Regions from separate parts of the Paenibacillus sp. FSL K6-1558 genome, predicted to be linked through region 3. Evidence: riboswitches for the same ligand, from Rfam matches in the RefSeq annotation. Region 3 holds a riboswitch; each other region holds the start of a gene.

Region 1 (10,618 bases), 260 kb from region 3:
TACTCCTATTTTCACCGGGTATTTCGGGCGCATTTTGGCGTGTCTCCAGCGGAATACCAAAAATCAAAGCAGCATGAACCGATAGATGATCTGGAGCATGTGTAAAGTGAAACACTATAATTCCAATCCATTCGGCGATGTATTCTCAATCATTACTTATTACCTTCATTCTAAAACTGGATGTACTGGAGTGATCCCATGAACTCGAAACGCAAAGTTCTCATTATCGAGGACGAACATGACATTTCTCGCATTTTACGCGATTATCTGATGAAAAATGGATATGAGGCCGCCGTTGCTGCCACTGGAGAGGATGGACTTCAGATTATGGAGTTGCTCCAGCCGGACTATATTATTCTCGATATTATGTTGCCAGATCAGGACGGTATCGATGTATGCCGTGAAATTCGCAGGCGGAACAACATTCCCATTCTTATTCTAAGTGCCAGAGGAAGTGATACCGACAAGGTACTGGGGCTTGGATTTGGTGCAGACGACTATATGAGCAAACCTTTCTCCCTGAGCGAGCTGCTCGCCAGAATCAATGCTCACTTCAGAAGATACGACAGTCTGAACACGGTACAGGATCACTCCCATCTGCTACGTTTTGCTAACCTGGAGATTGACAAGAAGGCTTATAAAGTTACCGTAAATGGTAATGAAGTCTCTCTATCGGCAAAAGAATTCCAACTTTTATATTATCTCGCCAGCAACAAAAATCAGGTCTTCTCCAAATCTCAATTACTTGATGCGATCTGGGGCTTCGACGCTTACGGAGATGAAAATACAGTAACGGTGTACATACGCAGACTGCGGGAAAAGATCGAACACGATGCCTCTCATCCAACCCTTCTAAAAACCGTCTGGGGAGTCGGATACAAGTTTAATCATGACTAAGCACGAATGGAGAAGCGTTCATGTCACTACATAACTGGTCTACACGATGGCTGAAATTATCATTAGCAATCCTACTTCTAATTCTGCTGTGTAGCCTTGGCTTATTCCTTCATATGCTCACATCTCCTTCTTCCAGTGAGTCTGCACCGATGATTAATCAGGTGCGTCTGAAGGTTAACCCGATACTGCTTGAACTGGAGCAAAATCATAATCGTCTTGCTGACCCTGTTGTTCAGGAGCAAATCCGCACCACAGCGAGCAAAGAAAACATTCCTTTTTCCTATGTAGGATTGGATGGTCTAATCAAACTGTCCTCTGTACCATCATCCGAAGGTACATTAGTAAACCTTAGATCTGCGTTACATTACAACTTGGCAGATGTGTTACAGATTGCGGACGGTAATGAATTGCTGGATATTGCTTTTCCCGTCATGGGAAGCCCAAAGCCAAATGGCCATCAGGTCGGAAATGTTATTTTCACCGTACCCCCATCTCTTGTATTTGCTCACAAGACGTCTACTGTTCCCATATTCTTGCTGGTTGCAGTAATCATACTTTCCCTTCTGTTCATGTTTCTTCTATACACCATCGTTCGCCGGATCAAAGGACAGTTGTTAACCCCGGTCAATCAGCTGAAACATCATGCCGAATCGATTCTTAAAGGCAAATACGACGAGAAAATCCAATATCAACGCACGGACGAAATAGGTGACCTCTACGCTATGCTGGACTTGATGCGGATGGAGCTTATGCATTTGAGTACACAGCGCATGAGGCAGGAAAAGGCTCAGAAAGAGCTCATCACCAATATCTCTCATGATCTCAAGACTCCCATTACCACGATAAAGGCATACATAGATGCGATCTCCCAAGGGGTATGCGAAGATGAAGATACCCTCAAAGAATATTTGGATATTATGCAGATCCATACAGACAAAACAGCCCGGCTAGTAGAGGATTTGCTCGTTCACGCATTACATGAGCTTGGGCAGATCTCGGTTGAGCCACAAGAACGATACAGTCGTTCCGTCTTCGAAAATATGCTGAGACCCATTGCACATATCGTGCAATCCCACGGATTGACCTACGTACAGCCTAGCCCTATCCCTGACGTACTTATTCGGATTGATCCGGTACGCATAGAACAGGTCGTCTCCAATCTGGTATCTAATGCACTTAAACATACTGCTCCCGGTGATTATATCCGCATTCATGCCGAGGTTCACTCGGGACAATTCAAGCTGACCATCACTGATTCGGGGCGAGGGATACAGGCTCAGGACATGCCGTTTGTATTTGAACGGTACTTTAGAGGTGGCTCTTCCTCTTCCCCCTACTCCACTCCAATTCAGGAAGGAACAGGACTTGGCCTCTCGATCTGCAAAAGCATCATTGAAGCACATGGAGGACAGATTCATTTTTCCAGCAAAAACGGTCAAGAAACTCTCTTTCAGTTCAGTCTGCCTTTATGTTGAAGTGACAAATAGCAATGAAGGGATACTGATCATGAATACCTTTTTAACTCTGAGCTGTCCTAGGTTTGTAATACTTTATTTATATTTGGATAAGGGTTTCTCAATATCTTCCCTTTATGATGAACGATATACTGCAACGGGGAGTGAATCTGCTTGAACAAAACATCCATCATTCGTGCCCAAAATCTGTGTAAGACCTACCAGACCGGGAGTGAACAGTACCATGCGATTCGTAACGTTAATCTCGATATCTATGAAGGGGATTTCACTGTGATCATGGGGAATTCCGGTTCAGGCAAATCTACGCTGTTATATTTACTGAGTGGACTGGACATGGTTACTGCTGGCGAGGTTTATTTTCAAAATCAACGTATTGATACCTATAGCGAACGAGAATTGTCTGCATTCCGCACACGTCGAATCGGGTACATCTATCAAAGCATCAACCTTGTTCCCGACCTTTCTATTCACGAAAACATCGCTCTTCCCGGGTACATCGCCAGAAACAAAAAAAGTGAGGTTCAAGCGCGGGCGAAACAACTTATGCGCGACATGGACATCTATGAACAACACAATCGCCTGCCCTCCCAGACCTCCGGGGGTCAGCAACAACGGGCTGCGATTGCCCGTGCACTCATCAATTCACCGGATATCCTGTTCGCTGACGAGCCTACCGGAAGTTTAAACTTCGAACATGGAAGAGCGGTGCTCGACATCCTGACGGATATGAACCGGGAAGGACAGTCCGTCGTGATGGTAACCCATGACATCCAAGCCGCTTGCCGGGCTGATCGTCTGATCTTGATCCAGGATGGTAAAATCGGCGGTATTCTGGAATTCGACAAATATCACGAGCATCAAATTCCGGAGCGGGAGTCCATTGTCTTCGCTTTTGTATCGGGGAAGGAGTAATTTATGGCTGCCATCCTGAAGCTGAGTTTTTCTTATCTCACTCAAAATAAAATCCAAAACCTGTTTATTACCCTGCTTATATTACTTTCCACCCTTCTCGTGTGCACTTCCGTTATCATTTTGGCGAACACAGGTCATCAGTTCAAGGAAATGCATAGCCGAACAAACGGATCGCATCAGATGTTGACATTCGAAAAAGATCTAAATGATCCCCAAACGGTGTATGACTGGTGGGCCGCTCAGAACGGTGTTCAGGTCTCGCCTTTGCTTACTTACCGTACGTTGTCAGGCATGACCTTGGATAATGTGGATATCCCCAACATTTATCTGTATATGATGAACACCCCTCCACCTCCATGGAATGTAGATCAACTCGTATTTGCATCCGGTAAAGAAAGCCCGTCTCCCGCACAAGGAAATGTATGGATTCCTACTTCGATGGCCTACAGTTATAACATTAATGTCGGTGATGTCGTTCAATTCAGAACGGGACCTTCTACGCTAAGTCTCACCGTATCAGCGGTTGTTGTAGATGTTCCTTACGGAGCACCGTTCAGCAATACGGCAAGAATCTGGATGAACCCTGGCGATTATCAACATGATTTCAGCACGCTTGCAGTCAAAGAACATCACATGATGGGCATACATTTTGATGATTACAGTACGAGCCCCAGCTACTGGGACCGCTATACAAGCGAGATGGGTGCTCCATTTCTGGAAACCAAAATGGAATTCGAAAGTATCTCATCCTTCTATCTAATCATCAACCAGATCATCGGTTTCATTATGATATTCTTAGGGACCGTCATGATGATGATTGCCCTCATTACGATTGGCTTCACCATATCCGATGCCATTCTGTCCAACTACAAAACGATAGGTATCCTTAAGTCGCTTGGATTGACCTCCCGAGCAACCATTGCTACCTACGTTATTCAATATGCTCTGTTGTCCATCATCGCCGTTCTTCCTGGGGTGGTACTAAGCGTATTCGTCTCCAAATTCATCATCAACATCTCCGTATCATCCCTGCGGACTGACCAGGGTGATCTTGCAATTGAGGGCATTGGAGCTGCTATTGTTGTAGGGCTGCTGTTACTCGTCTTGGTTATTGCATTTGTCGTGTTATATGCCAAAAAAGCTCGTAAGATCGAGCCTGTTCAGGCCATTCGTTACGGTATGTCAGAGAGCGACAATGTACGCATGGTGCAACGAATGAATTCACCACTAGCACATATCGCTTCATTTGGAAAGCTGCCTGTTTCTTGGGTCATCGGTTTACGTAGTTTGATCAAAAATAGCAAAAGTTCCGTCTTAATGCTCCTTCTGACATCAGTAGCCGCTTCCGTTCTTGTCTTCGGATATGTTGTTCTGACCAGCATCATCGGAATCAATCAGACGGCAGCCCAATGGGGGTATGACAATGCCAACATTGCTGCTGTGGTCGTAGACAAAACGACATTTCCAAAAGCAGCACTTCAACGTGTACTGGAAGAAGATCACCGCATCAAAAATGTGGGCTGGCAGGGAAACCTTACCGGCGTAATTCCCTCCGAAGTTTTGGAAAACCATACAACCCGTCCATCGATCAGTCTTTATTTGGGTGTATTGGACGGGAGCTATAAGGACTCCGGATTCGAGACGTTAAGAGGAAATAACCCTGAACGCGAGAATGAAATTTCAATCGGAGTCAGTGTGGCCAAGATGTTAAACAAGGATTTGGGAGACCTTATCGATCTTTACGTTGAAGGAGAGAAGCGCACATTCATCATTTCGGGTATCTATCAAGCAATCGCAAACATGTCGGTATCCGGGAGAATCACCGTTCAGGCGGTTAAGAACGTAAATCCAAGTTACAGTGATGTAGATGTTGCCTTTATTAATGTCACCGACCCATCACAAGCAGGGGCAATTGCAGCCCAACTGAATGAGCGGTTCAGAGACTCTGCTTCCATCGTCACGCAAAAAACGCTGCTGGATTCCGTTTTTGCAGAAGCGGCAAACATTCTTATATATCCAATGGCTCTGATTGGTCTACTGTTCATCACCGTTACCTTTATGATCATCTTCAGTACCTGCCGGATCAGTATTCGCAAAGAAAACAAGACGTATGGCATCTACAAATCAATAGGTATGACATCCAGTAGTATTCGTTCATCTCTCACGTTTGGTATCGCATCGTTATCCCTGATTGGTTCGATGTTTGGTGTTATTGCGGGTGTATACCTTCTTCCCCGGCTACTTGAACAAGTCCTCTCAGGATATGGAATCGTACACCTTCCCTTGGTTCTGAATGGATGGGGCATTCTGCTATTCGCCTGTTTGAGTATATTGGCAGCAGCAATCGGATGCTGGCTGGCATCCCGGGAAATTCGCAAGGCATCACCACGTATGTTAGTTATTGAATAACCTAAAAAGAACCTGAAAATAGCCCTTACCTATTAAAAAAAGGTAAGGGCTGTTGGAGATTATATAAGTTTTTTAGGTTTATATATATTTTTATGTTCTTATTCAGGTTTGTTCTATAAAAAAAATTCGGTCTACTAACTACGCCACTTCTTTGCCAGCTCGCTGATCTGATGCGGTGTTGTCCGGCAGCATCCGCCAATAATCTGAGCACCAGCGGCAACCCATTGTTCTGATGCGTCCTTCATGCTGCCGCAGGAACCTTGGCCACTCCATGTTTTGGTCTCGGCATCGTAGGTTTCACCTGAATTCGGGTACACGATGATTGGTTTATCGCAAGCTTGGCGCAGGATACCAATGGCTTCCGTGACCACTTCCATCGGAGCACAGTTCAGGCCGACTGCCGTAATCTGCGGTTCAGAGCCAAATGTCTGTGCGCATACCTCAAGTGATGTTCCCTCGCTGATGCTTGTCCCATCTTTTAATGAAAACGAAATCCACGCTTGAGCATTTGGAAATTCCTTAAGCAATTCTACAAGAACACGAGCTTCCTGCAACGAAGGAATCGTCTCGAATGCTAGTACGTCAGCTCCTGCTTCAATCAGCGCAGCCATACGAGGTCGGTGAAATGCAGCCAGTGTCTTATCTGATACGCCGTAATGTCCCACATATTCGGAACCATCTGCCAGATAGGCACCGTATGGGCCGACAGAGCCAGCAACGACAGGTCGCGGACGACGTTCACCTGCATCGCCTGCTCCACTTGCCTGCACTTCTGCCCATACATCATCTCTGGCCTTCGCCGCCAGTTCCACTGTTTTTCGAATCAGATCCAGGGCAGCCTCTTCTCCGATTCCACGCTTGCGGAAACCCTCCACTGTTGCCTGATAACTGGAGGTAATTGCACAATCTGCCCCTGCTCGGAAATAATCAGCATGCACGTTCACGATAACATCCGGGTTCTCCAGCAACACTCGTGCAGACCAGAGCGGGTCATCCAGATCACAGCCATGCTGTTCCAGTTCCGTTGCCAGTGCACCATCCAGAATCATGATTGGATACTCGTCCAGAATACGTTGAACCACATTTATATCATTCGTTTGCTCACGTTGTGTCATGAAGTCAGCCCTCTTTTCTTCTTCGTACGATCCGTCCAATAATACATGATATAACACAAAATAATGAATGGAATACCACAGTATAAAGCAATCCGCTGTGTTGGGTCAAAAGCGATACCTATGCAGGATGCGAGGCACAATACAAATGAAACGATAGGCACAAATGGATACAGCGGCGTTCGGTAAACCAGGTCTTTCACGTCATGTCCTTCCCGCAGATACTGTCTACGGAACATGTATTGAGACACGCTGATGCTCATCCAGACAACTACCACAGCAAGACCTGAGATTGAAACAAGCGTAATATAGACAGTTCCCGGCGCAATGATGCTGGACAGTAAAGCCAGTGCACCACCGGCCATACTAAGCACAAGTGCATTGAACGGCACACCGCGTTTGGTCAAACGGGCAAACCATGGAGAGATGGTTTTTTTATCCGCCAATGACCAGAGCATCCGTGATGAAGCATATAACCCCGAATTCGCTGCGGATAGAATCGCCGTTAAAATAACAAAGTTCATGATGTCGGCTGCATATGGAACACCGATCCGCTCCATGACAGCAACGAACGGACTCTCCAGCACGCTCGCATCTGACATCGGCAACAAAGCAGACAGAATAACGATCGTGCCGATAAAGAAAATAATCAAACGCCACAGCGTGGTGTGAATGGCCTTCGGAATGGTTTTTTCCGGATTTTCCGTTTCGCCTGCGGCAATACCAATCAGTTCCGTACCCGAAAAGGCAAAATTGACCGCCAGCATCGTCATCAGGATCGCAGTTGCCCCGTATGGGAACCACCCAGACGCTGTAATGTTGGAAAAGAACGGAGCCGGTTCAGCATTTGCCATCGGAATGATACCAAACATGGCGGCACCTCCAAGAATGATAAAAATGACAATCGTCATCACCTTCACCAAAGAGAACCAAAATTCGGATTCGGCAAACAGTTTTACGGTGAACGCATTAAACAGGAAGATCATCAGAGCAAACAGTGCGCTCCAAATCCAGACGTTCACAGACGGAAACCAGCGTTGCATAAGCAATCCCGCTGCTGTAAATTCTGATCCAAGTGCTACAGTCCAAGTAAGCCAGTACAGCCAGGCCACCGTGTAACCTGTCGCTGGTCCAATGTATTTAGCCGCATAACTATGAAATGCACCTGTCTCCGGCATATGAACAGACAGTTCACCAAGACAGAGCATCACCAGGTACACTACCAAAGCGCCAATCAGATAAGAAAGAATCGTACCCAGTGGTCCGGCTTGTTGAATGGTATACCCTGAGCTAAGGAAAAGGCCTGTTCCGATGACGCCGCCAAGAGAGAGCATGACCACATGCCTCGTTTGCATTTTCCGCTGAAATTGACCCTTTTCGTTGCTGTTCTCCATATAACCTGCTCCCTGCTTCTTCATCCAGAACAAACAAAAAAGACCCACTCTTTCCTGAAGAGTGCGCCGTAACTGACAAATAAAAACAAACGCTCCTATCTATCAGGCTTTCACCCGCTGGAATTAGCACAGTATCCTTCAGATCTGTTGCTGAGGTTTCTAAGGGCCAGTCCCTCCACCTCTCTGGATAAGAAAATGATTTTGTATAACTATATCGACTGCTGCCTGATGTGTCAACATTTAAATAAACACGATAACCGACCCAAGCAGAGCTTTCCATATTCTTGTGCTGAAATTAACACATAAAGTTTTTGCGAACGGGAGTATAGAGCTACTCTGTAGAGGAACCCGGATTTATAATACTCGTTTTAATCTCATAGGTAATAGGTACTGTCGCAAACACTTCATCCCAGTTATCTTTTACCTTTTTCCACGTTTTTGGATAATGGATGCGAATGCTGTCCCGAAAACCGGCAACGTCAGCTTTATACGTATGCTGGAGTTTATAGAGCATTTGATCGATCTGTTGATCTACGATTTTAGCAAAATCCTTCTCCAGTTCCTTCAGATAGGCTCCCTTCTCTTCTTTTTCAGGGGAACGCCAATCCTCCATCAACCAGCCTTCGGACTCTGCCTTAACGTGAAATGAAATGTCGCCGTGACTTACCTTCGGAATGATTTTTATAGTCTTTTTCTTGATCTCATAAAGAACCGTGAAGCCTTCCTTACTATATGTTTTGATGACCCCGCCCGCCTTTTCCTCAGGCTTAATCCAAGATAATGCTTCCAGGTCGGTTTGGCTGAGCTCCCCGATAAATTTCGTTGTTTTAGCTTTAAAGATGCTGCCCCCTGAAAATTTATCCTCGCCATATGCATTCAACACGTTTTGAAGCAAAAAGCTAGACCCAGACTGCATCTCTGCATCCAGTTTGGCAAGCGAAACAGGTTCCATTATTTTATTGGATATATACGAATTATTTGTGATTCCCGTAAGATAAAAGGCCGGAATCCGGGAAGGGTCTCTCGAAGTAAGCACATCCACCGCACGGTGATGGCTGATTAGTACAAGGCAATTGGGGCGAATATCGTTATCCCGTAGCACAAAATCAAGCAACTGTTGTAATCCATATTTTTTAGCAATATCTTTGGAAATGACGATCACTTTCAGATGATGCCCAATGAGCGGACGATCTCGGCGTAAAGCAAATTGGCGAAAAATCTGGAGCATGGAATCTCCTGTTAGCTGTTCATTAGAGTAAGAGGATTTACCAGATGAAGGTGACCCCCCCTGCTCGCTCTGCTGGCCGCTCGATTTCCCAGGGGCAATCTGCACGGTTGCCGTAACGTTATCTTCTTTGGGATAATGCCCTCCTTGGGCTGATATATTTTTCTCAAATTGCGTTTCCTGACCAACATCAATGCCGAGACCCACATACAGACTCAAATCTTCAATTTCCCGGCTGCTCCAGCATCCCGAGATGAGGCTAAGAATCAGTAACGCACAGATCATACGTAGCCACAAACGAAGTGGAATCATGCGTGTTTACCTCCTTTTTTACGAATAATGCTCAGCAACAGCAGTATCAGAGGCATAATGGCAAACAAAACGACAGACACGTTACCCAACATGTCACCTAGTGCAAATGTTTCATATACATTTTTGGGAATCATGGCTGCCAAATAAATAAACGGTAGAAGGCAGTACATAATGGTCCGCATCTTTTTCGCTTTAAACAGATCACGAATCCCCACAGAAGCGCAATAATGAGTGATCGCAAATGTAGAGAATATCTGCAAAATCCAGATGACCAGCAATAACGATTCAAAGCGCTCAAATATCAAACCCTGAATCTCAAAACTTCGAACCAGATCGAGCGTTGGCCAAGTTCTCGTTTTAATTCCATCCAGGGACAAACTGCCAACGACCATAACGACCGTGATCAAATAAATCGCCGTAGATATGCCCAGCCCCCAAGTCATCGCCTTATTGCTTTTTTGGGGATTTTGCATATAAGCTGTAATGACGAGCATTACTTCATAACCTGTGTATGATAACAAGGAAGGCTTCAACCCTTTGATCACAGGTAAAATCCCTTCTCCGAGAACCGGTCTCAGATTACTGATTTCAAACAGTTGGTTACTCAGCAATATTTCCATCACAAAGATGACCAAGGTAATCGGCAAAATGACCTCAAACACACGCACGATAACTGGAAGTCCTCCGGAAATAAGATAGATTCCAATCCACATAAACACCATCACTATGGCCCAGGTAGGTGTACGCTCCAGCAAATACATTCCGGTCACGTCAGCCATCACCCGAATTTCGAAGGCGGCAATCACCATAAAATAAAGAATGTTGGCACAGCCGAGTATGTAAGCAACCCAACGTCCCGTAATCTCACGGGTGAATTGGAAA
Region 2 (10,618 bases), 3.2 Mb from region 3:
AGCTTTCATAGATCAAGGAGAGAACAAATTCAAGTGAATCAACGTAATGAACCTACTTTGTTACTGGTAGACGGTATGGCAGTGTTGTTCCGGGCATTCTATGCAACTTCTGCAAGCGGATATATCAGACGTACAAAGGCAGGGCTTCCGACCAACGCAGTCTATGGGTTTATCCGTTATTTTTGGGATGCGGTTCAGACGTTTGGACCAAGCCATGTCATCTGCTGTTGGGATATGGGAGGCAAGACGTTTCGCGGTGAGGAGTACGCAGCATACAAAGGTAATCGTGCTGAAGCACCAGATGACCTTATTCCTCAGTTTACTCTGATTCGTGAAGTGATGGATAGTCTAAACATTCCGAATATTGGTGCAGAAGGGTATGAGGCTGACGATTGTATCGGAACACTTGCCAAATATTACACTGAAGAAACCGATATGAATGTGATGGTACTGACCGGAGACCATGATATGTTACAGCTGATTAATGACCGCACAAGTATCATTATTATGAAAAAAGGTCACGGCAACTACATGGTGTATAATCCCGAAACGTTGATGGCTGAGAAACAATTGACACCACGTCAGGTTATTGACATGAAGGGTTTGATGGGAGATGCCAGCGACAATTATCCCGGGGTACGCGGAATTGGCGAGAAAACGGCTTTGAAGCTTGTGCAAGAGTATGGATCGATTGAAGGGATTTTAAGCAATCTGGATCAACTTACCCCTTCGGTACGTAAAAAAATCGAGAGTGATCTCGATATGTTGCATCTGTCTCGCAGGCTGGCAGAGATTCACTGTGCAGTTCCGGTGGCTTGTACGCTGGAAGGCTGTGAATTGCGTCTGGACCCGGATACGGTGATGGACAAGTTTGAACAACTTGAGATGAAGAGCCTAGGTTCTTGGATGGGAGTGGCGATAGGGTGAGCAACGTGACGATGAAAAAAACGAGTAAAAAGTGGTGGACTGGGGCAATGGCCCTCGTCCTCGCACTTCCGGTATTGCTGTCGGGGGCAGTAAGTGCACCGCAGACAGCGGATGCCAAAGCAGCCATTAGCGTTAAAGTACAGAAAGTGAAGGCAGCAGGACGTAGTTTTAGTGTACAGACCGTTTCGATTCCAAAAGGAACACCAGTAACCGTAGGACTTGCTAAGAAACAGGTTGGTCAAACCGCTACATTGCCGTCTATTGTAAAAGCGTACGGCGCACAAGCAGCAATCAACGGAGCTTTTTTTGAAGCATATCATGGAGCACCAGATCCCTACGGGATGTTAATAGCAAATGGTAAAGTTATACATATAGGAAGATATGGCACATCCATCGGTTTTAAGGCAGATGGGTCGGCGATAATGGATTCGCTTCAAGTGAGCTTAACGGGCACGGTCACAGATACGAAAGGAAAATCAAGCGGCTGGTATGCAACATTTGTTAACCGGACACCTTCAGCAGATGCAAGCATCTCGATGCTGTACACCCCAGAACGTGGAGCCAATGTTGGTTTCAAGGGCGGAACGGCAGTGATTATGGAAAAGGGTGTTGTGACCAAAAAAGTACCGAATACAAACGTAGCGATTCCCAAAAACGGTTCTGTTCTTGTCTTCACGGGTCGAGAGAAGTCCACAGCTGACCGATTTACGGTAGGCTCCACCGTAGAGATGAATTACAGATATACGAACGCAGCCGGTCAGGAAATTCCGTGGCAGGAGGTGGTCACAGCTGTGGGGGCTGGCCCGCGTCTGGTGAAGGATGGCAAGGTATCGGTAAATCCGGCAAGTGAGGGGTTCAAAGATCCCAAAATTCTGAATGCATCCGGAGCGAGAAGCGGAATTGCGATTATGGCCGACGGTTCGGTGATGCTTGCTACCGTTTCTGGTGCTACAATAAAAGAATGGGCAGCTGTGATGCAAAAGCTGGGAGCTAAACAGGCGATGAACTTGGATGGCGGTGCATCCTCTGGGATGTATGCAGGTGGCAAAATGCTGACTTCTCCAGGGCGGCTGTTAAGTAATACATTAGTATTTGGTGGTTCTGTTCGATAAAAAGTAATCATGGAGGTATGATGTGGCATGACACCTGTACCCGATTCGATAACAGAAGAGGCAAGCACGGCAGTTCTGGCGATTAATATAGGGCAACCTAAGCCATTGCCTGGCCAGAAAAATGAAGTGTTGAGTGGTATTGTGAAACATCCTGTCTCCGCCCCGGTTTTCCTGTCATTCACTGGAATGACAGGGGATGCTCAAGCGGATCTGGTGCACCACGGTGGTCCAGATAAAGCTGTTTGTGTATACGATCATAGTCGCTATTCTGCGATTGAGCGTCTGATGGAGCGTAAGCTGGAGTGGGGGGCATTCGGAGAGAATCTGACCGTTACAGGATGCGCTGAGGAAGAGGTTCGCATTGGTGATGTATTTGAACTCGGTGATGCGCAGGTGCAAGTCAGTCAGCCGAGACAACCATGTTTCAAGCTGGGGATAAGATATGATTACAAGGAGTTGCCTGTATATTTTCAGGAAAGCGGGCATACCGGTTTTTATTTTCGAGTATTGCAAGAGGGAGAAGTTGGCCCTGCATCACGTTTCAGAAGAGTTCGAACAGATACTTCATACATGACGATTCTTGAAGCTAACCGGATCATGCATCAGGGGAAACAGGACGTGGAAGGGATGCAGGCTCTACTCTCTATTCCTGTGCTCTCGGATAGTTGGAAACAGACATTGCTTAAACGGTTGAACAAGCTTGAGCGTAACTGAGCCCTGCTGAATAGTCCGAACCGCTATATGGATACGGCAGTGTTCCTATTACAAACCAACGTAGGAGTGAGATCAACATGACAGTTTTAGGTGCGATTGAAGCAGGCGGAACCAAATTTGTATGTGGCCTTGGTACAGAACACGGAGAGGTCCTGGAACGAGTTAGTTTCCCTACAACCACGCCGGAAGAAACGATGGCTCAGGTCATCTCTTTTTTTGAGGGCAAAGGTATTGAAGCAATGGGGGTAGGTTCTTTCGGGCCAATTGATCCCATTGAAGGAAGTCCAACCTATGGTTATATTACGACAACACCGAAGCCGCATTGGGGACAGTACAACATGATTGGCAAACTCAAAGAACACTTTGATGTACCGATGACGTTTGACACCGATGTGAATGGAGCAGCTTTGGGTGAAGCCACTTGGGGAGCTGCGCAGGGGCTGGATAGCTGTCTGTATATTACGGTAGGTACAGGCATCGGTGCAGGAGCTGTCGTTGGCGGAAAAATGGTGCACGGACTGTCTCATCCCGAGATGGGCCATATTATCGTGCGGAGACATCCCGAAGATTCATATGCAGGATTTTGCCCATACCATGGAGACTGTCTGGAAGGGCTTGCGGCGGGGCCGGCCCTGAACAAGCGCTGGGAACAACCTGCTTATGAATTGCCAGCAGATCACAAAGCCTGGGAGATTGAAGCGCATTATCTTGCACATGCTCTAATGAATTATGTGCTGATTCTTTCGCCTCAGAAAATAGTGATGGGCGGAGGTGTGATGAAGCAGGAGCACCTATTCCCGATGGTTCGTAGCAAACTACAGGAATTGCTGGCAGGCTATGTGCAGCATCCGTCACTTCATGCTGGAATTGAGGCGTATGTTGTTCCACCAGGTCTGGGAGATAATGCTGGCTTGTGTGGTTCGCTGGCACTGGCGAAACTGGCCTTGTCAAATAAACGCATTTAGGGATTGACGAAATTTACCAGTATGGTATGATGTGAGCAACAGCATAGTACGGTTAATGAGGAAGCACCTCTCTTGCAGCGATCTGCGGGAGAGGTGCTTTTTTGTGTTGTCTGGAGACAGAGACAGAGAATACCTTCGTTAATCGAACAGGCTGTATCGTCCAAAGGAGGGAACAAGTAATGGAAGTCATTTTCATGAACAAATTATCCAGAGTGTTTGATCAGCATGAACAGATTGCCCAGTTATGGATTGGCGAGGAGGAGAATACTTGGCACTTGGGATGGAGTCGTTATGAAGCAGGGGATCGGGAAGATACGATCTGGTATGAAGGTCATTCGTGGGAAGAGCTGATGCACATATATCGTCATCAACTTGCCATGCAGATGAGCGAAGGGTATCGTCCATTGATGCATGGGTTGTACAATGAGAATGAGGATCTGAAGCTACGTAGTTATGCAGGCCAGCGTCTGCATTGTTTTAGTGAATTATACGGAAATGAACAATTGTATGAGGATTTATGCACATGGCGCAGGCAAAAAGCGGCTTCGGATCGGAAGGCTCCTTATTTTATAGCGACGAATCGTTTGTTGCGGCTGATCAGTGCGTTTGTTCCACATACGATGGATGAGCTGATGCAACTGCCGGGTGTTGGTGAGAGCAAAGCAGCAGAATATGGGCTGGAATGGCTTGAAATGATGAGTGGAATCGAACAATCGAGACCTTTTCCGTTAGACTGGGTGTACATCGTATTGCAAGAAGAAGAGTACGAAAGTTGGTTATATAAGCAGAAAGAGCAGAAGTACAAGCAGGAACTGGATAAATTCATTACGCGTAAGCACGTGCTGGAAGGCATGAAAGAGGGACAAACCTTAGAAGAGATCGTGAATCGATCTGGTCTATCCCGGCGTGAATTAATCGAACTGCTCGAAACATTGGATCTGGAAGGGTATGACACGGATTCATTGCTGGATGTAGAACTGGCCGTTATGCCTGAGACTGAACAAGAGGCGGTATGGAACGCATATGAGGAGTTAGGAGATACATTTCTGAAGCCTGTGTTACATAAAGTTTACGGAGGAGAGCGCCCTGAAGGAGGAAGCTTGGAGCAAGTGTATGAACGGTTACGGATGATTCGCATCCGTTTTCGGAGACATACTGAAACAGAGCGTAATGTTGGTTAGCTAAAATACGCCGTGAGGCGGTGATATTAAAAAAGACGAAGTCGTCCCTGTGAAGGAGCGCTTCGTCTTATTCTTTAAATGGTATGATATAGCGGATAGAGCGGTCGTTTCAGATCCAGTCTTTTTTACGGAAAATAAAGAACATCGTCAGGCCGAGTGTAATCATCAGGCCGATAACAGCATAATACCCGTATTTCCAGTGTAATTCGGGCATGTTGTCAAAGTTCATTCCATAAATACCGGTGATAACGGTCAGAGGCATGAACACGGTGGTGATGGCGGTAAACACACGCATGATCTCATTCGCGCGGTTAGCGATACTGGACTGGTAGGCTTCTCGCAAGTTGCCCATCAGATCGCGGTACGTTTCAAAGGTTTCCGATATTTTTACGGCGTTCTCGTAAATGTCGCTGAAATATTTTTGCAGCTGATCATCAATGAGACGCAGATCTTTTTTGTTGAGTGTATTGATGACCTCCTTTTGAGGTCCCAGTACTTTCTTAAGCCACAAAATCTCGCTTCGCAGACCGATAATCTCATTCAGATGTGACTTTTTGGTATGCATCAGAATGTCTTCCTCAAGTTTCTCAATTCGCGCTTCAATTCGATCACCAACGGTGAAGTAATTGTCCACAATCAAGTCAACAAGCAAGTAGAGGAGACGATCTGGACTGCTGATTTCCTGTTCCCAGAGAATCGGCTTCAATGTACGTAGTTCGCTGATCTTTTGTTTGGTAACCGTAATGATAAAATGTCTACCGAGAAAGAGATTGACTGCACGCAGGAAGATCTCTTCATCATCGAAACGAATGCTATTAATCACGATAAAATAATGGTTCTCATAAATTTCAATCTTCGGACGCTGTTCTTCATCACTCAAGCAATCCTCAACAGCCAGATCATGCATGGAGAACAGCGGCTGAAGTACAGCCAAATCGTCCACGTCCGCATCAATCCAGTAGAATCCTTCTGCTGGTGGAGTCAGCGCTTGCTGAATGTCATCCACCGGGATAAATACACCGTTGTTAACCAACCGGATTTTCATGTTATCTACTCCTTCTGCACCCGCCGTCTTGGCGGATTTCATCGTTAATATGGGCGCAAAAGAACAGATCAGCCGGTCGGCAGCGGAGCCTGTTATCAGGACTGTACTGCGTTGTCAATCTATAATCAAACGGAAGAAACGTCCCGCTGCCGACATGCTGATGTCAATTCTCTATGCAGTTGTTCGGAATTCGACTGCCAGTTGGGCCTCGGGTCGCCATCCATTTAATATGTCACCTCTCACATAAGGGCTTATAAACACTTGTCTAGTATACCGCTGGTCTAGGGTGCTTTCAAGCGCAAAAATGTGTCTATTTCACGCTCTGAGGCAGTGTATGACAACGGATGATGAACGGTTCCGAGTTTAGGTTCAAAACCAATCAACTGGTTCTTGACGTGAGGGCAGTAATGTTTTAAAGTAAAAGTTAATATATCTGAATTAAAATTGAATACAGCGAAATCTTATCAAGAGTAGGTGGAGGGACCAGCCCGATGAAACCCGGCAACCGGCGATATAACGCACGGTGCTAATTCTTGCAGCGACCAAGCATCCTTGTGATGCTGTTGTAACTGAGAGATGAGAGAGGCGCATATCTGTTTACATATGACCTTTCTCGGAATCCGAGAGAGGTCTTTGTCATATGCAGAGCTTCTCAGAGCGTGATTTTCGCACCAGATGCGACCCATGAAAAAGGAGGAGTCAACTCACTATGCCAATTAAAATTCCAGACACATTACCAGCCAAAGAAGTGCTTGAGAGCGAGAATATTTTCGTCATGGACGAATCATCTGCATACAAGCAGGATATTCGTCCACTCCGGATCGCCATACTGAATCTGATGCCTACGAAGGAAACGACGGAAACGCAATTGCTTCGTCTGGTAGGTAATACACCGATTCAAGTGGATGTTGTGCTGGTACACCCCAAATCCCACACTTCCAAGAACACATCTCAAGAATACCTGGATCTGTTTTATAAAACATTTGATGAGATCCAGCATCGCCGTTTTGACGGGATGATCATTACCGGTGCACCGGTAGAGCAAATGGATTTTGAGGACGTGAATTATTGGGAAGAGATTCAGGAAATCTTTGAATGGACCAAAACGAATGTAACTTCGACGATGCATATATGTTGGGCTTCTCAAGCAGGTCTATACCACCATTTTGATGTACCCAAAGTTCCGCTGGATGAAAAGTGTTTTGGCGTATTCCCGCATACGATCAACAAACCTCATGTTCCGATACTGCGTGGATTTGATGAAGTGTTCAACGTTCCACACTCCCGTCACACGGAGGTAAGACGTGAGGATATTGAGAAAAATGATAAACTCGAAATTTTGGCAGAGTCCGAAGAAGCAGGAGTATTCCTGGTTGCCACCAAGGACGGGAAGCAAATTTTTGCCACAGGACATGCCGAGTATGATCCGTTTTCATTGAAATGGGAATATGACCGCGATGTTGCCAAGGGATTGGACATCGCGCTGCCGAAGTACTACTATCCAAAGGACGATCCTTCTCGGATACCTCCGGCTACATGGCGTGCACACGCTAACTTATTATTCTCTAACTGGCTCAATTACTATGTGTATCAGGAAACCCCTTACGATATTGGCCCACAAATCTAATCCAGATTACAGGAGGATGCAGTAATGGAAGATAACAAGTTGAAAATTGAAAGCCGTTTAGCTCAAATTGGGTCCATCAATGAACCCGTAACAGGTGCTGTTAACTTTCCGATCTATCAATCCACTGCGTTTCGTCACCCGAAGCTGGGACAAAGCACGGGGTTTGATTACATCCGTACAACAAACCCAACGCGCAAAGTGTTAGAGGAAGCAGCAGCTGCTCTAGAGTCCGGTGATGCAGGTTTTGCTTGTAGCTCGGGCATGGCAGCACTGCAAACGATCTTTGCGATGTTCGGCCAAGGGGATCACCTGATCGTTTCTCTTGACCTGTATGGCGGTACATATCGCCTGTTGGAACGGATTTTATCCCGGTTCGGTGTAACCGCAAGTTATGTAGATACGAACGATCTGGAAGCATTAGAGAACATCCGTCAGCCGAATACGAAGGCTGTTTTCATCGAGACACCAACTAATCCGCTCATGATGATTACGGACATTCAAGCTGTTGCTTCTTGGGCGAAAAAACACAATCTATTAACCATTGTAGATAATACGCTACTGACTCCATTCTTCCAGCGTCCGATTGAACTTGGCGCCGATATTATTATCCATAGTGCGACTAAATATCTGGGTGGACATAATGATGTGCTCGCTGGATTGATCATCACCAAAGGTGAGGCCTTGTCTGCCGAGATGGCGTTCCTTCATAATTCTATTGGAGCTGTGTTATCACCGAGTGATTCATATCAATTGATGAAAGGTATGAAAACACTGGCTCTTCGCATGGAGCGTCATGAATATAACGCACTTACCATTGCGAAGTTCCTCTTGGAACATCCGGCTGTAGCTGAAGTATTCCATCCTGGTTTGTCCGATCACCCTGGATATGAAGTTCAGCGTAAGCAGTCTTCCGGCAATACAGGCATTTTTTCGTTTAAAGTGAAGGATGCACGCTATGTTGAGCCATTGCTGCGTCATATCCAATTAATTGCATTTGCAGAAAGTCTCGGTGGTGTAGAATCACTCATGACGTATCCTGCGGTGCAAACCCATGCGGATATTCCGCTTGAAATTCGTGACGCTGTAGGTGTGGACGATCGTCTGCTTCGCTTCTCGGTAGGCATCGAACATGCAGAAGATTTGATCGCGGATCTGAATGAAGCATTGCTGGCAGCACAGAAGGAAGTTGAAGGAGGCGTAACCTCATGAGTGAATCGAGTAACCATAAGCCCAGTACGTCGGAGCTGAAGTTTGACACCAAGCTGCTTCACTTTGGAGATGAAATTGATAAAACAACAGGTGCCTCAAGTGTACCGATTTATCAAGCTTCCACGTTCCATCACTTTGATATCTTTAATCCGCCGCAACATGATTATAGCCGTTCAGGTAATCCGACTCGCCAGGCTCTGGAAGATTACATCGTGTTGCTTGAGGGCGGGGTACGCGGATTTGCATACTCGTCAGGGATGTCTGCAATCTCCAGTGTGTTCATGATGTTCTCCGCAGGGGATCATATCATCGTAACGGAAGATGTATACGGTGGGACATATCGTCTACTCACAACGATACTAAGTCGGATGCAGATTGAGACTACTTTTGTTGACATGACCGACATTGAACAAGTCAAAGCAGCAATCAAGCCTAACACGAAGGCCGTATACATGGAAACACCATCCAATCCGACCTTGAAGATTACGGATATTGCCGCAGTGACGTCCTGGTCCAAGGAGCATGATCTGATTACCATTCTGGATAATACGTTTATGACACCGTACTATCAGCGTCCTATTGAGCTCGGCGTAGATATCGTTGTACATAGTGCTACGAAGTTTCTCGGTGGTCACAGTGATGTGCTGGCTGGTCTGGCTGTTGCGCGTACAGACGAGCTGGGCAGACAATTGAAACAGTTGCAAAACGGACTAGGTACCGTTCTCGGAGCTCAGGAATCTTGGCTTCTGATGCGCGGGATGAAGACCCTGGGTGCGCGGATGGCTCACAGTGAACAGAGTACTGCCAAACTGGCCGCATGGCTCAAAGGGCGTCAGGATATAACAGCTGTGTATTACCCTGGACTTGAGGATCATCCGGGCCGTGAAGCGCATGAGCGTCAGTCGACAGGTTACGGAGCCGTAGTATCGTTTGACGTCGGTTCAGGTGATCGTGCAAAAGCTGTCCTGAATCAGGTGAAACTACCCATTGTAGCTGTAAGTCTGGGAGCAGTGGAGAGCATTCTTTCATACCCAACGATGATGTCTCATGCAGCTATGCCTGCGGAAGTTCGACATGAGCGTGGAATTACCGATGGGTTGCTGCGTTTCTCTGTAGGGCTTGAGGATATTGATGATCTGATTGCTGATCTCGAGCAAGCGTTGCAAGCCACGCAATAAATTGAACGACTAAATAGGTGCACTGTAAAATCGGATGCAGCTAGCATTCAAACGGTTTTCATATGTCAAAATTTTAACTTATTTTATAAGCACCTTTTCATAAGGTGCTTTTTTTCACATGTAACCTGTGTTACGATATGTAGAGTACAAAAATGCGATATTACAGCCACGACTTGCTTTTTGCTAACAAGCCGGGAGTGATCGTCGTATTATTTTCTCTTTACGAGGGAGGCTTTTTTACGATGAGTACGGTAGACCGTATCTTAGATAAAGCCCTTCGGGGCGAACGTTTAGACTTGGAAGACACAATTCAGTTATTTGAATCAGACGAAGTGGACAAAATCGGGGCAGCTGCCAATGTAATCATGAAACGTATGCACCCTGAACCATACAGAACATTTGTTATTGGGCGTAACGTCAATTACACGAATGTGTGCGACGTATACTGCCGTTTTTGTGCTTTTTACCGCAGACCTGGTTCAGAAGAAGGTTATGTGCTTCCGGATGAAGTGATTTTCCAGAAAATCAAGGAAACTGAAGATGTCAACGGAACCGAAATTCTGATGCAAGGTGGAACGAATCCAAATCTGCCTTTCAGCTATTATACGGACTTGTTGAAAGCGATCAAGGAACGTTTCCCGAATATTACGATGCACTCTT
Region 3 (10,618 bases):
CTGAAGTATGCCAATTGCTAGGCATCGACATGTCCGAGGTAGTTGCTGTTGGAGACAGTCTGAACGATCTGGCTGTCATTGAAGCTGTCGGTCTGGGTGTTGCGATGGGCAACGCACAGGAGCAAGTGAAACAAGCGGCAGATTTAATTATTGGAAGCAACAATGAGGATGGCATTGCACATCTGATTCGTGAACATATTTTGAAGGGGGAGTAACCTTTGCTCGCAACCGTTGGCTGGATTTTAATTGTCCTGCTGTTTGCAGTAGGTATGGCAGGTACGGTATATCCGATTCTGCCGGGTGCAATCGCGATTTTCTTCGCGTTTCTGGTCTACGGCTGGTTCTTCAGCTTTGATCCGTTCGGTGTAGGTTTCTGGATCATCCAGATTTTTATTGTGGTGGTACTGTTTGTGGCAGATTATGTGGTGAGTGCTTGGGGAGTCAAAAAGTTCGGCGGTTCCAAGCTATCTACAACGCTGAGTACCATTGGTGTAATCATTGGCCCGTTTGTAATTCCTGCCTTTGGACTTGTGCTGGGGCCATTCATCGGCGCGTTTATCGGAGAACTGATCGGCGGTTCCTCGCCTTCCAAAGCATCGAAAGTTGGGTTTGGCTCTGTCGTCGGGCTGTTTACCAGCACGGTGATGAAAATTATTTTGCAACTTGTGATGATTGTTCTATTTATAATCTGGGTGGTTCGATTCGCCTAGAATATCAGGTTAGCTAGCTTAGGGCCGGAGAGGTCCGGTGTGGGGGAAAGAAGGGGAATCCGTTTTGTCTAAGAAGGAAACATTTATTAAAGGTACGCTCATATTGGCGGCTGCTGCATTGATTGCAAGGGTACTGGGTCTGGTGCAACGTGTGCCGCTGGAGCATATCCTCGGGGATATTGGTAACGCATCGTTCACGATCTCCAATACGGTGTATTTAATGCTGTTAACTGTCGCAACGGCGGGCATACCGAGTACGCTGAGTAAAATGGTCTCGGAACGCTACGCGCTCGGACGCGCGGGCGAAGCACAGCAGATATACCGTGCAGCCTTGATCTTTGCGGCCGTGGCCGGTGTGGTCATGTCTGTTCTGTTATGGTTCGCAGCGCCATTTTATGCCACCCATATTTCCAAAGTACCGGAATCCGTGAGTGCCATCCGGGCGCTTGCTCCGGCCCTGTTACTCTTCCCGGCGATCGCAATGATGCGTGGTTATTTCCAGGGACGCGGCAATATGACTGCAGGCGGTATCTCGCAGATCGTGGAGCAGTTTGCGCGTGTAGGTGTAGCGATTATTGTGGCCTATGTGATGTTGCAATGGAATTACGATGATCAGACGATTGCAGCCGGGGCATCCTTCGGTGGGGTGTTCGGTAGTATCGGTGCATTTGCGGTGATGCTGTACTTCACATTAAAGCTACGCAAAAGTGACCGTGCGGCACAGCTACATTATGAGCGTGCAGAGCAATTGCCGATGCGCGGAATTTACACTGATATTTTCAAACTTTCAATTCCGATTGTGTTGTCTTCACTTGCTGTTCCGGCAATCAACTTTATCGACTCTTCCCTCGTCGTTCCCCTGCTTAGTGGACGGATCGGTCTGGAAGAAGCTACAGGCGTACTGGCAATTCTGGGTGCCAAAGCCCAGAGTATAGCCGGTATTCCGCCTATTCTCGCCATAGCGCTCAGTCAGTCCCTTGTGCCTGTCATTTCGGCGGCTTTTGCCCGCAAAGATGAGCTACATCTGAAAAATCAGGTAACGCTGGCGCTACGTATTTCCATTCTGACGGGAATGCCGATTGTGATTACCCTGTGTGCGGCGGCTTATTCGGTAAACGGATTGCTCTTCACAACTCCAGATGGCACGCCGATTATTGCATTGCTTACGTTCGGCACTATTTTCCAGATTACAATGATGACAACGAACTCCATGTTGCTCGGGGTTGGGAAACCACGAATCACGATGATTAGTGTAGCGGCAGGAATTATCGTGAAGCTGATTGCGAGTCTTATCCTGGCGCCGATCTTCGGTATTTACGGGATCATCATTGCAACAGCGCTATGTTTCCTCGTCATCACATATCTGAATCTGCGTGTGTTACGTAAAATCGTTGATTTTTCAATTATGGGGGATCGCTGGATTGGATTTATCATTACGGTGTTTCTCGCGGCAGCTGTCGGTTTTGCGGCCAATTGGAGTGGAAACCAGATCTTTGGTGCGTTCCTGCCTGCACGGGTATCTTTCCTGTTAACCTGCATGGTCGTGGGTGTGCTGGTCGTTGTGGTATATCTCGTGCTGATGGTGGTTCTTCGTGTCTTGCGTAAGGACGAGCTGGCTAGTTATCCGCGAATTCTGCAAAAAATTCTCCGTCCGCTTATGCGTCTGCAACGCGGCGCCGGACAACGAGGATAAATTTAGGTAAAAAAGCGCGGTCTGCACTTGTAGCAGACCGCGCTTTTTTATTGTTATTGCATAAGAGGCTGGTTTCCGTGAAGGTGAACGTTATTCCTACTTTGGCCTTACACAGCAGAATCTGCTCAATCTACTTTAGTGACGTTACGATCCTGTTAAAGCCGTATCGGGACACCGTTTTTCCCCTGCCAATTAGTGAGTAAGAACTTGTACATCATGAGCGAGTGCTGTTTTTAACATGCCATACCGATGCTCATGACTCATCTCAAACAGCCAAGGTCTGCGTGGCGCAGTGAGGTATCCGAGGCAATCCCGTGTTTCCAGCCAGTCATGTCTTGTAATCGGTTCATATGGTGTGTCCTCCCACACGGCGAGCAACTCAGGAGAATATAGACGTTGACCTTCCGGCAGCCATTCCTCATTCAATAAAGCATCCGTGTACAGAGTATGGTCTGTTGGCCCTTCATGGTGCTTGGTAAACAGGCCTGGCCAATATTCGGCTCGTGAGCCACGATGAGGTATTGTTCGCGCGAAGTCCAGCACCTGCTGAAGCACTTGCTCTACACCAAATAACAGGGCATACAGCCCTTTGCCGAACTGGATACGTTCATTCAATTTGCCAAAATGCTCAATGACCCGCCCGGCGAGCCCGCCTCCTTGTGCAAGAGGGAAAACGATGTGGTTCAGCCCGGCCAGATTGTGCAGATGAAAAGCAGGTTTGGAGAGTACTACTTTTTGAAAATAAGGATGTTGCACTACCCGGCTCTCGATATAGTTCTGCTCATTAATAATTAAGGCCACACTCAGTATGGAACTGCAACGTTCGAGCCAAAATCGCTCCCAGAACGGGGTCATAAACGACGATACATGAAAATGAGACAACAGATGGAAGCAGCTTCGTCCAAGCCGCCGACTGTGGATATACAACTGCAATTGAGGATAGGCATCCTGAAAAATAAGGGCATTGCACCGCTCCAGCAAGCGATACATATGCTCACGATCCTTCTGATTTTGCAGATTATGCATTAGGTCACTGTGCAGGTCGGTCATATGATATCCGCCGTTGCGGGATACCATATGCGCCAATAGCGCCCAATGTAGCTCGGGATACTGCTCGTAGCATTCCAGATAAGCGGCGGTTCGAGTCACATTACTGCGATTCTGCTGCTGCGTTAAGGTTTTGATCTCTTCGAGAATGATGCAATCCTCTTCGCACACCAGCGCACGTTGTGCCTGATTGTTGCGTGCAGGAGATGGCTTGCCTGTTGTAGGAATTAACTTCTCCACCTCAGCTTGCAGAGCGGCAGCTGTATCTGCGTTCCAATTCAGGTCACGCAAAGGATGTCTAAGCCTTGCAGACGCATGCCAGGCGGCTTGTTTACCTCGCCATACTTCCAGAGCTGCTCCGGGAATGGAGCGAATGATCTGTACAATGGAGCCTGAATGCTGATTTTCCGAAGAGTCATTTCTGGTGGAAGTCATGAATGGAACATCCTTTCATGAATATCTGTGTTTGATATGCCAGGACTTGTGGTTATTCTAAGTATGCGCTGAACATTTGACTTCCAATCACCAATTTGCTTCACTTAGAGGGAGACGAGGTACAGAAAGGGAGATGTGACAATGGAACAGATTACATCCAAGCCGGAATTTGATGTGGCGATTCAATCTCCACGTTTGACAGTGGCCGTATTTAAGGCAGACTGGTGCGGGGATTGCAAATACATCGATCCGTTTATGCCTGAGGTGGAAACGAAGTATTCACGTGACTTGACCCTGATTGAGGTGGATGTTGATCAGGTGGGTACAGTAAGTCAGGAGCAAAATATTTTGGGTATTCCAAGTTTTGTAGCCTACACGGACGGACGTGAACTGGTGCGCTATGTGAACAAGCTGCGTAAGTCGAGAGAAGAGATTGAGCAGTTTTTGGATCGTGCGGTTGAGGTCTACAATACCATTCACAAGTAAGGCCTAAGTGCATCGCAGGGAATGAATGTCTTCAAGACAGGGTAGACTGTAAGATAGGTATGCAAATACAAGGCTGTCGGTTGAGCCGTCTTCAGGCTTAAGACTGCCTTGTTTTTATTTGGCTTGAGGTGAGTAGCTTAAGGCTACCGAGATGGGTAGGGGCCTACATACATAAATTCGAAATATAATGACCTGCTGGTCAAATTTTTAATAGACGTTAACATTTTGTCACAAAGCGCGGCGTCAATGATGCTTTTATCCGGTATAATGGATTTAGTTGTGAAATTAGTGTCAAAGTACAAAACAAGTGCTGTAATGAGCCTTCTTATGGAAACAACACTAGCAACAATACTGAATCGGCATTGATTATCAAGCGAAGAACTTCTTCGCCATCTTAAACCAACAGCGGGTGAGAAAAAATTGAAGCACTTAACATTGTTTAAATGGTTAACCGTATTAACCTGTCTTGTTATGTTCCTGGCTACCTTTGGCGGCGGGATCGTGACGAAAACCGAATCGGGCCTTGGCTGCGGAACACAGTGGCCTTTATGTAACGGTAAGCTTGTACCAGCACATACTGTTGCCTCTCTGATTGAATACTCCCACCGTGCTGTCAGTGCATTGGCAGGGCTGTTGTCCATCGCATCTTTTGTTGCCTTCTTACGTTTTGGCAAGCAGCGTCGTGATTTGCAATTGTTCTCGTTTCTAACCCTTTTATTTGTGATTATTCAGGGAATTATGGGCGCTTTCGCCGTTGTGTTCTCGCAATCTTCCGCGGTCATGGCGCTACACTTTGGGTTCGCACTCATTGCTTTTGCCAGTTCATTGATGATGGCTCTCGGGATTAGGCAAGAGGCGAGATATGGCGGTTTGGAACGTCTGAACCAGTATCCTCGCGTTAGTAAGGGATTTCGTAACCTGGTCTGGTTTTCAACCATCTATACGTACCTGGTCGTGTACACAGGCGCATTTGTAAGCCATACGAATTCGGCTGGCGGGTGTTCCGGATTCCCGCTATGTAATGGGCAGATTGTGCCTGAACTTTCTGGCGGGGTAGCTGTGGCCTTTGCCCATCGTCTGGCAGCTGTGTCACTCGTGATAGTAATCGCGATCCTAGGACATTTTGCTTACCGTAAACACCCGGACAACCGCGAGCTACGGACACTCGGTGTGTTATCCGTCGTTTTAATTCTGTTGCAAGTGGTTATCGGTATGTTCATGATGTGGACGATTAATCGCCCGGAAGTTTACATGTTTGTGGCGCTGGCACATATGCTGGATATCGCTATACTGTTCGGTATCTTGACCTATATGAGCTTCCTTGTGTACAAGCTGCACCGCCCGGTGAACCGTTTCTAAACAGCTTATGAATTTTGTGTTTTAAAAAAGTAAGTTTATTACATTGTCCTGAAGCTGCGCTGGGCCATGTTGGAAAGTCCACCATCCGGTGATGTAGATCATTGGAGAGGTGGACTTTTGTTTGATGTCGGAGGTAGCAGGGCAACCTAAATCAAGTTGTAACGATTAACCGAACGTCACATAGCGCTTTAATTCATCTTCAGCTGTTCAACAGCTGTGAAAACATATATATTTTGCATCATCAGTGGAAAGAGGAGGTCTTCTATGCTACGTACGTTACTGGGAGAAAAGCCACGAGTGAATCAAGGGAAACTGAAAGAAGCCATGGATACCATGGCGTTTACACTGGAGTCTTTTGAAAAACAGATGTATGTGGATCATGATCCGAACCATGATTATCGGAAGCTGTATGTATGGACACAGGGACTAATCTCTTCGTTGGATGAACTGGAGCAAAGTTATTTTGCAGCCGTACATTTTCGTAAAAAAGTAGTTGCAGGTTCAACGCGCGATATGAGTTCTGCTGAGAAATCTGAGTATGCCCGGTACGTTTATTTTTATAAAGATGCATTTATTCGGTGCTTCGCGATTCTGGACAAATTGGGTACGGTCTTGAATGAAGTTTTCCAACTAAATACATCCAAAACCAAAGTGCATTTCTCCTATTATACCGTTCTGAGGCAATTCGAATATTATCGGGATCATAATGAGTTGGCGCAGCAATTAATTAAGATTAAGGAAGCGTACCGAGAACCGATGAGCAGATTGCGAAAGCGGCGTAATATGGAGATTCATTACATGAATTCGGAAATGCAGGATGATTTGTGGCAGTTACATCAGACGTTGCGTGGCAAAGTGAAGCTGGAGGATCTTGATCAGCATCTTCTCGAAATGCAGCAAGGTGTAGATATGGTCTGTGAAACACTGAATATGGCCTATCGATACATCAATCGAATCTGGCGTAAACAGATTTTGAAACATTAGGTATAGCAATGATTTTAAATAATACCATTTGACAAATCGGAATACTTTGATTATACTGAGTTCCAGATCGAATCTTACATGGAATCGTGTCTTCAATACAGCATTTGATGCAGTTCGGTCATTATACATGACGAACTACATGAAACTATATAAACCTACAACTTTATATTTCTCTTATCGAGAGTGGCGGAGGGACAGGCCCGATGAAGCCCGGCAACCGATCAACGATGATGACATGAATGGTTATCCTTGTTGATGTTAGGTGCTAATTCCTACAGAATCATGTTGCACATGATTTTGGCAGATGAGAAGGTCATTTCACGTGAAGAGCCATCTTTGTATCTGCAAAGGGCTCTTTTTTTGCGTAGAACGGGGAGTTTTCCCTTCCTTCGGGTAAAGATATATGTAGGTGATGGGGAAGGAGCAGTATTAGTGATCGAATTGGTTGGATTAACCAAAACATATGGCAGACGTGCCAAAACAACGACGGCGTTGTCACACCTTGATCTGAAGATTCAGAAGGGTGAGATTTTTGGAGTTATTGGTCACTCAGGTGCAGGGAAAAGCACATTGATTCGATGTATCAATTTACTTGAGCGCCCGACAGAAGGTGAGGTTTGGGTCGATGGTATTAACCTGACTGAGCTCAGCAAAAGTGAACTACAGCAGCAAAGACGCAAGATTGGTATGATCTTTCAGCATTTTAATCTGCTGTCTTCTGCAACGGTATACGACAATGTGGCTTTCCCTTTAAAACTGGTCAACACACCTAAGGATGCGATTGATCGCAAGGTGAAGGAAATGCTCGCTCTGGTTGGTCTGGAGCAACATAGCAGCAAATATCCGGCACAGCTGTCTGGCGGACAGAAGCAGCGTGTAGGTATAGCGAGAGCTCTGGCAAGTGATCCGAATGTTCTTCTCTGTGATGAGGCAACCTCGGCACTTGATCCGCAAACCACCAATTCGATTCTGAAGTTATTGCTGGATATCAATGAAAAGTATAATCTGACGATTGTGCTAATTACTCACGAAATGCACGTCATCCAGAACATTTGCGATCGGGTGGCTGTTATTCATCAAGGTGGTATTGTGGAGCAAGGTCCAGTAACGGAAGTGTTCCTGAAACCGCAACATGCAATCACGCGGGATTTTGTCTCACGTGACAGCGAAGGTGGACTGGCACTGGAGGAAGCGGTTATGGCAAATGCCGGGACAGAGTTGCCAACAGGTGTTTCTTCCAAGTTGGTGAAGGTCTCATTTCTTGGAGATAAAACCTATGAGGCGATTCTGTCGAGAACAGTTCGTAAAACAGGTGTGGATTTCGCTATTCTGCAAGGTACAATCTCTACAATCAAGCAGGTTCCTTATGGTCAACTGACGGTGCGTTTTGAAGGTGACTCCGCTGCGATTGAGCAGACCTTGTCCGAACTAACCGCAGAAGGACTTGATGTGGAGGTGCTCCGATAATGGATTTTTCCAAAGTACGCTGGGAAGAGGTCGGTACGGCCTCCATTGAAACATTGCAGATTCTTGCTGTATCCGGTTTGTTTACTGTTCTCTTGGGTTTGCCGCTTGGTGTCATTCTGTTTATGACAGGCAGATCGGCTTCACCTAGTTCAAAGCTAACCTACATCATATTATCAGTTATTGTTAATATTTTACGTTCGGTACCTTTCATCATATTAATTGTTGCTCTTATTCCGTTTACGCGTACGCTGGTGGGCACCGCTACAGGTGTGCTTGGTGTCATTCCACCGCTGGTTATCTCGGCTGCTCCGTATTTTGCACGTCTGGTGGAGAATACTTTACGTGAAGTGGACCGCGGCGTCATTGAAGCAGCTCAGGCAATGGGGGCATCTACAGCTCAGATCGTAAGACGGGTGTTGTTACCTGAGGCTTTACCTGGCTTGCTTGCCGGAATTACAATTACCATCGTTACGTTGGTGTCCTATACGGCCATGGCGGGTATGGTCGGCGGTGGAGGTCTGGGTACACTGGCCATTAACTATGGATACTATCGATATCAGAATGAGATCATGATTATTTCTGTTGTATCCATGATTATACTGGTTCAGCTCTTGCAGATGATTGGCGATCGTCTGGTCATTTATTTCACCCGGAAATAACAGATAGATTGAAAAATAAAAATGCGAAGGGGTTTTTACAGATGAAAAAATGGTCTATTATTTTAATCAGCTTGATGATGATTGCCGTGCTCGCAGCTTGCGGCAACAACAAGAAATCCGACAGTGGTGCGGATAACGCAGCAGGTGCTCCGCGTACCGTTGAATTGAAAGTCGGTGCTTCGCCTACACCACATGCTGAAATTCTGGAAAGCATCAAACCTGAACTTGAAGCACAAGGCATTCGTTTGCAAGTGGTGACGTTTAACGACTATGTGCAACCTAACCAACAGCTGGCAGATAAGAAACTGGACGCAAACTTTTTCCAGCATCAGCCTTACCTTGATACAGAGAACAAAGAGCGCGGATTCAACCTTGTTGCTGTGACTCCAGTCCATGTTGAGCCTTTCGGTGGTTACTCCAAAAAGATTAAATCCCTGGATGAACTGAAAGATGGCGCTAAAGTGGCTATTCCAAACGACCCATCGAATGGTGGACGTGCACTCTTGTTGCTTGCGAAAAAAGGGCTGATTACCCTCAAAGATGATACAAACATTGCATCCACTAAACAGGACATTACGGCGAATCCGAAAAACCTGGAAATCATTGAACTGGATGCAGCTATGATGCCTCGTCAGCTGGATGAAGCTGATCTGGTATTTATCAACGCAAACTATGCGCTGGAAGCAAACCTCAATCCATCTAAAGATGCATTGTTGATCGAAGATTTGCAAGGCAATCCATATGCTAACATTCTCGTGTCCCGTGAAGATAACAAAGACGCCGACGCTATCAAAAAACTGGCAGAAGCTCTCCACTCCGAAACGGTGAAAAAATTCATCAAAGAACGTTACCAAGGTGCAGTTGAACCTGCATTTTAAGGTTCTCTGAGAGATCAGCGTAGGTATTGCTGATATGTGTTACAACAAAGGCCGCGGCTCTCTAATGTGAGAGCGCGGCCTTTTCTTATTGTTAGTAAACTGTGTTGGTTAACTTGGATTTATGATTATGTATTCTCTGTTTTTGAATTTTTATCCGAAGAGCGGTAGTACGTTAGTTCATTCTGTTCGGCAGTATGTTGTTGCTCGTGTTCTTCATAGTTATATTCCCGGGTCACCGGATACTGTGTTTCCTCTTGATGGAGTGCATCTCTTTTCTGTTGGTATCTGACCCAGCCAAATAACAATATGAATAAACCCAGACCCCAATACCATCTATGCTTCAAAAATTTCCAAATACTTTCCTCTTCCGCGGTATAAGGAATTCCCCCCAGCACGAGACTGTTCAGGCCAAGACGTGATGTTTGGTCGGTTTTATCATTATAATCTTCATATCTGAATCCTGGATTCACGGTAAGATGCCCAAGTACCGTTTCTTCAAAAGCAGCACGACTTTGCTCCAAATTCGCTTTTTCGGTTACAAGAATCGCCGTGATATAACCTTCGCGTGTTAAGAGATTAACATTATAATTGACCAAGGCTTGTTCGTAGCTATCTTTGAATCCGAGTGCATAAATCAGTTGATGACTGGAAGGATTATAATCAGGTGCAACCTCCCACCCTGTTACATGGAGTTCGTTTTCTTCTGTTGCATTACGGTTATGTTCAACTTCCCAACGCATATAGTTACTTAATAACTCGTGAGCATCCAATTGATTTTCGTCATCGTCATGAATATGCCCGCTCTGCACGTATTCGAATATGACAGACCATGAACCCATGGGATCGTTACTGTACAGGCTTCCGATCTCATTCCCGTTCGGCTGATTACCAAGTTCCAGC

Evidence for each region. Region 3 has a riboswitch for S-adenosylmethionine ahead of MHI38_RS10880 (ATP-binding cassette domain-containing protein). Riboswitches for the same ligand answer to the same signal wherever they lie in the genome.
Region 1: another riboswitch for S-adenosylmethionine. It lies ahead of mmuP (S-methylmethionine permease); the one in region 3 lies ahead of MHI38_RS10880 (ATP-binding cassette domain-containing protein).
Region 2: another riboswitch for S-adenosylmethionine. It lies ahead of metA (homoserine O-acetyltransferase MetA); the one in region 3 lies ahead of MHI38_RS10880 (ATP-binding cassette domain-containing protein).

The regions. Positions count from the first base shown of each region.
Region 1 covers NZ_JBBOCV010000001.1:2,777,172-2,787,789, forward strand. The annotation lists gene MHI38_RS12110 (helix-turn-helix domain-containing protein) at 1-105, shown strand, start outside; gene MHI38_RS12115 (response regulator transcription factor) at 199-897, shown strand; gene MHI38_RS12120 (ATP-binding protein) at 918-2,372, shown strand; gene MHI38_RS12125 (ABC transporter ATP-binding protein) at 2,526-3,284, shown strand; gene MHI38_RS12130 (ABC transporter permease) at 3,288-5,693, shown strand; gene mmuM (homocysteine S-methyltransferase) at 5,828-6,808, opposite strand; gene mmuP (S-methylmethionine permease) at 6,805-8,199, opposite strand; SAM riboswitch class I at 8,292-8,393, opposite strand; gene MHI38_RS12145 (Ger(x)C family spore germination protein) at 8,531-9,736, opposite strand; gene MHI38_RS12150 (GerAB/ArcD/ProY family transporter) at 9,733-10,618, opposite strand, start outside.
Region 2 covers NZ_JBBOCV010000001.1:5,752,502-5,763,119, forward strand. The annotation lists gene MHI38_RS25060 (5'-3' exonuclease) at 34-927, shown strand; gene MHI38_RS25065 (phosphodiester glycosidase family protein) at 939-2,039, shown strand; gene MHI38_RS25070 (MOSC domain-containing protein) at 2,067-2,753, shown strand; gene MHI38_RS25075 (ROK family protein) at 2,831-3,718, shown strand; gene MHI38_RS25080 (HRDC domain-containing protein) at 3,898-4,899, shown strand; gene corA (magnesium/cobalt transporter CorA) at 5,009-5,944, opposite strand; SAM riboswitch class I at 6,403-6,527, shown strand; gene metA (homoserine O-acetyltransferase MetA) at 6,654-7,571, shown strand; gene MHI38_RS25095 (aminotransferase class I/II-fold pyridoxal phosphate-dependent enzyme) at 7,596-8,780, shown strand; gene MHI38_RS25100 (trans-sulfuration enzyme family protein) at 8,777-9,958, shown strand; gene mqnC (cyclic dehypoxanthinyl futalosine synthase) at 10,201-10,618, shown strand, end outside.
Region 3 covers NZ_JBBOCV010000001.1:2,520,687-2,531,304, reverse strand. The annotation lists gene MHI38_RS10915 (HAD-IIB family hydrolase) at 1-215, shown strand, start outside; gene MHI38_RS10910 (DUF456 domain-containing protein) at 270-710, shown strand; gene MHI38_RS10905 (putative polysaccharide biosynthesis protein) at 775-2,403, shown strand; gene MHI38_RS10900 (DUF2515 family protein) at 2,596-3,885, opposite strand; gene MHI38_RS10895 (thioredoxin family protein) at 4,027-4,371, shown strand; gene MHI38_RS10890 (COX15/CtaA family protein) at 4,792-5,730, shown strand; gene MHI38_RS10885 (Cthe_2314 family HEPN domain-containing protein) at 5,995-6,714, shown strand; SAM riboswitch class I at 6,886-7,025, shown strand; gene MHI38_RS10880 (ATP-binding cassette domain-containing protein) at 7,147-8,181, shown strand; gene MHI38_RS10875 (methionine ABC transporter permease) at 8,181-8,840, shown strand; gene MHI38_RS10870 (MetQ/NlpA family ABC transporter substrate-binding protein) at 8,882-9,718, shown strand; gene MHI38_RS10865 (DUF2167 domain-containing protein) at 9,844-10,618, opposite strand, start outside.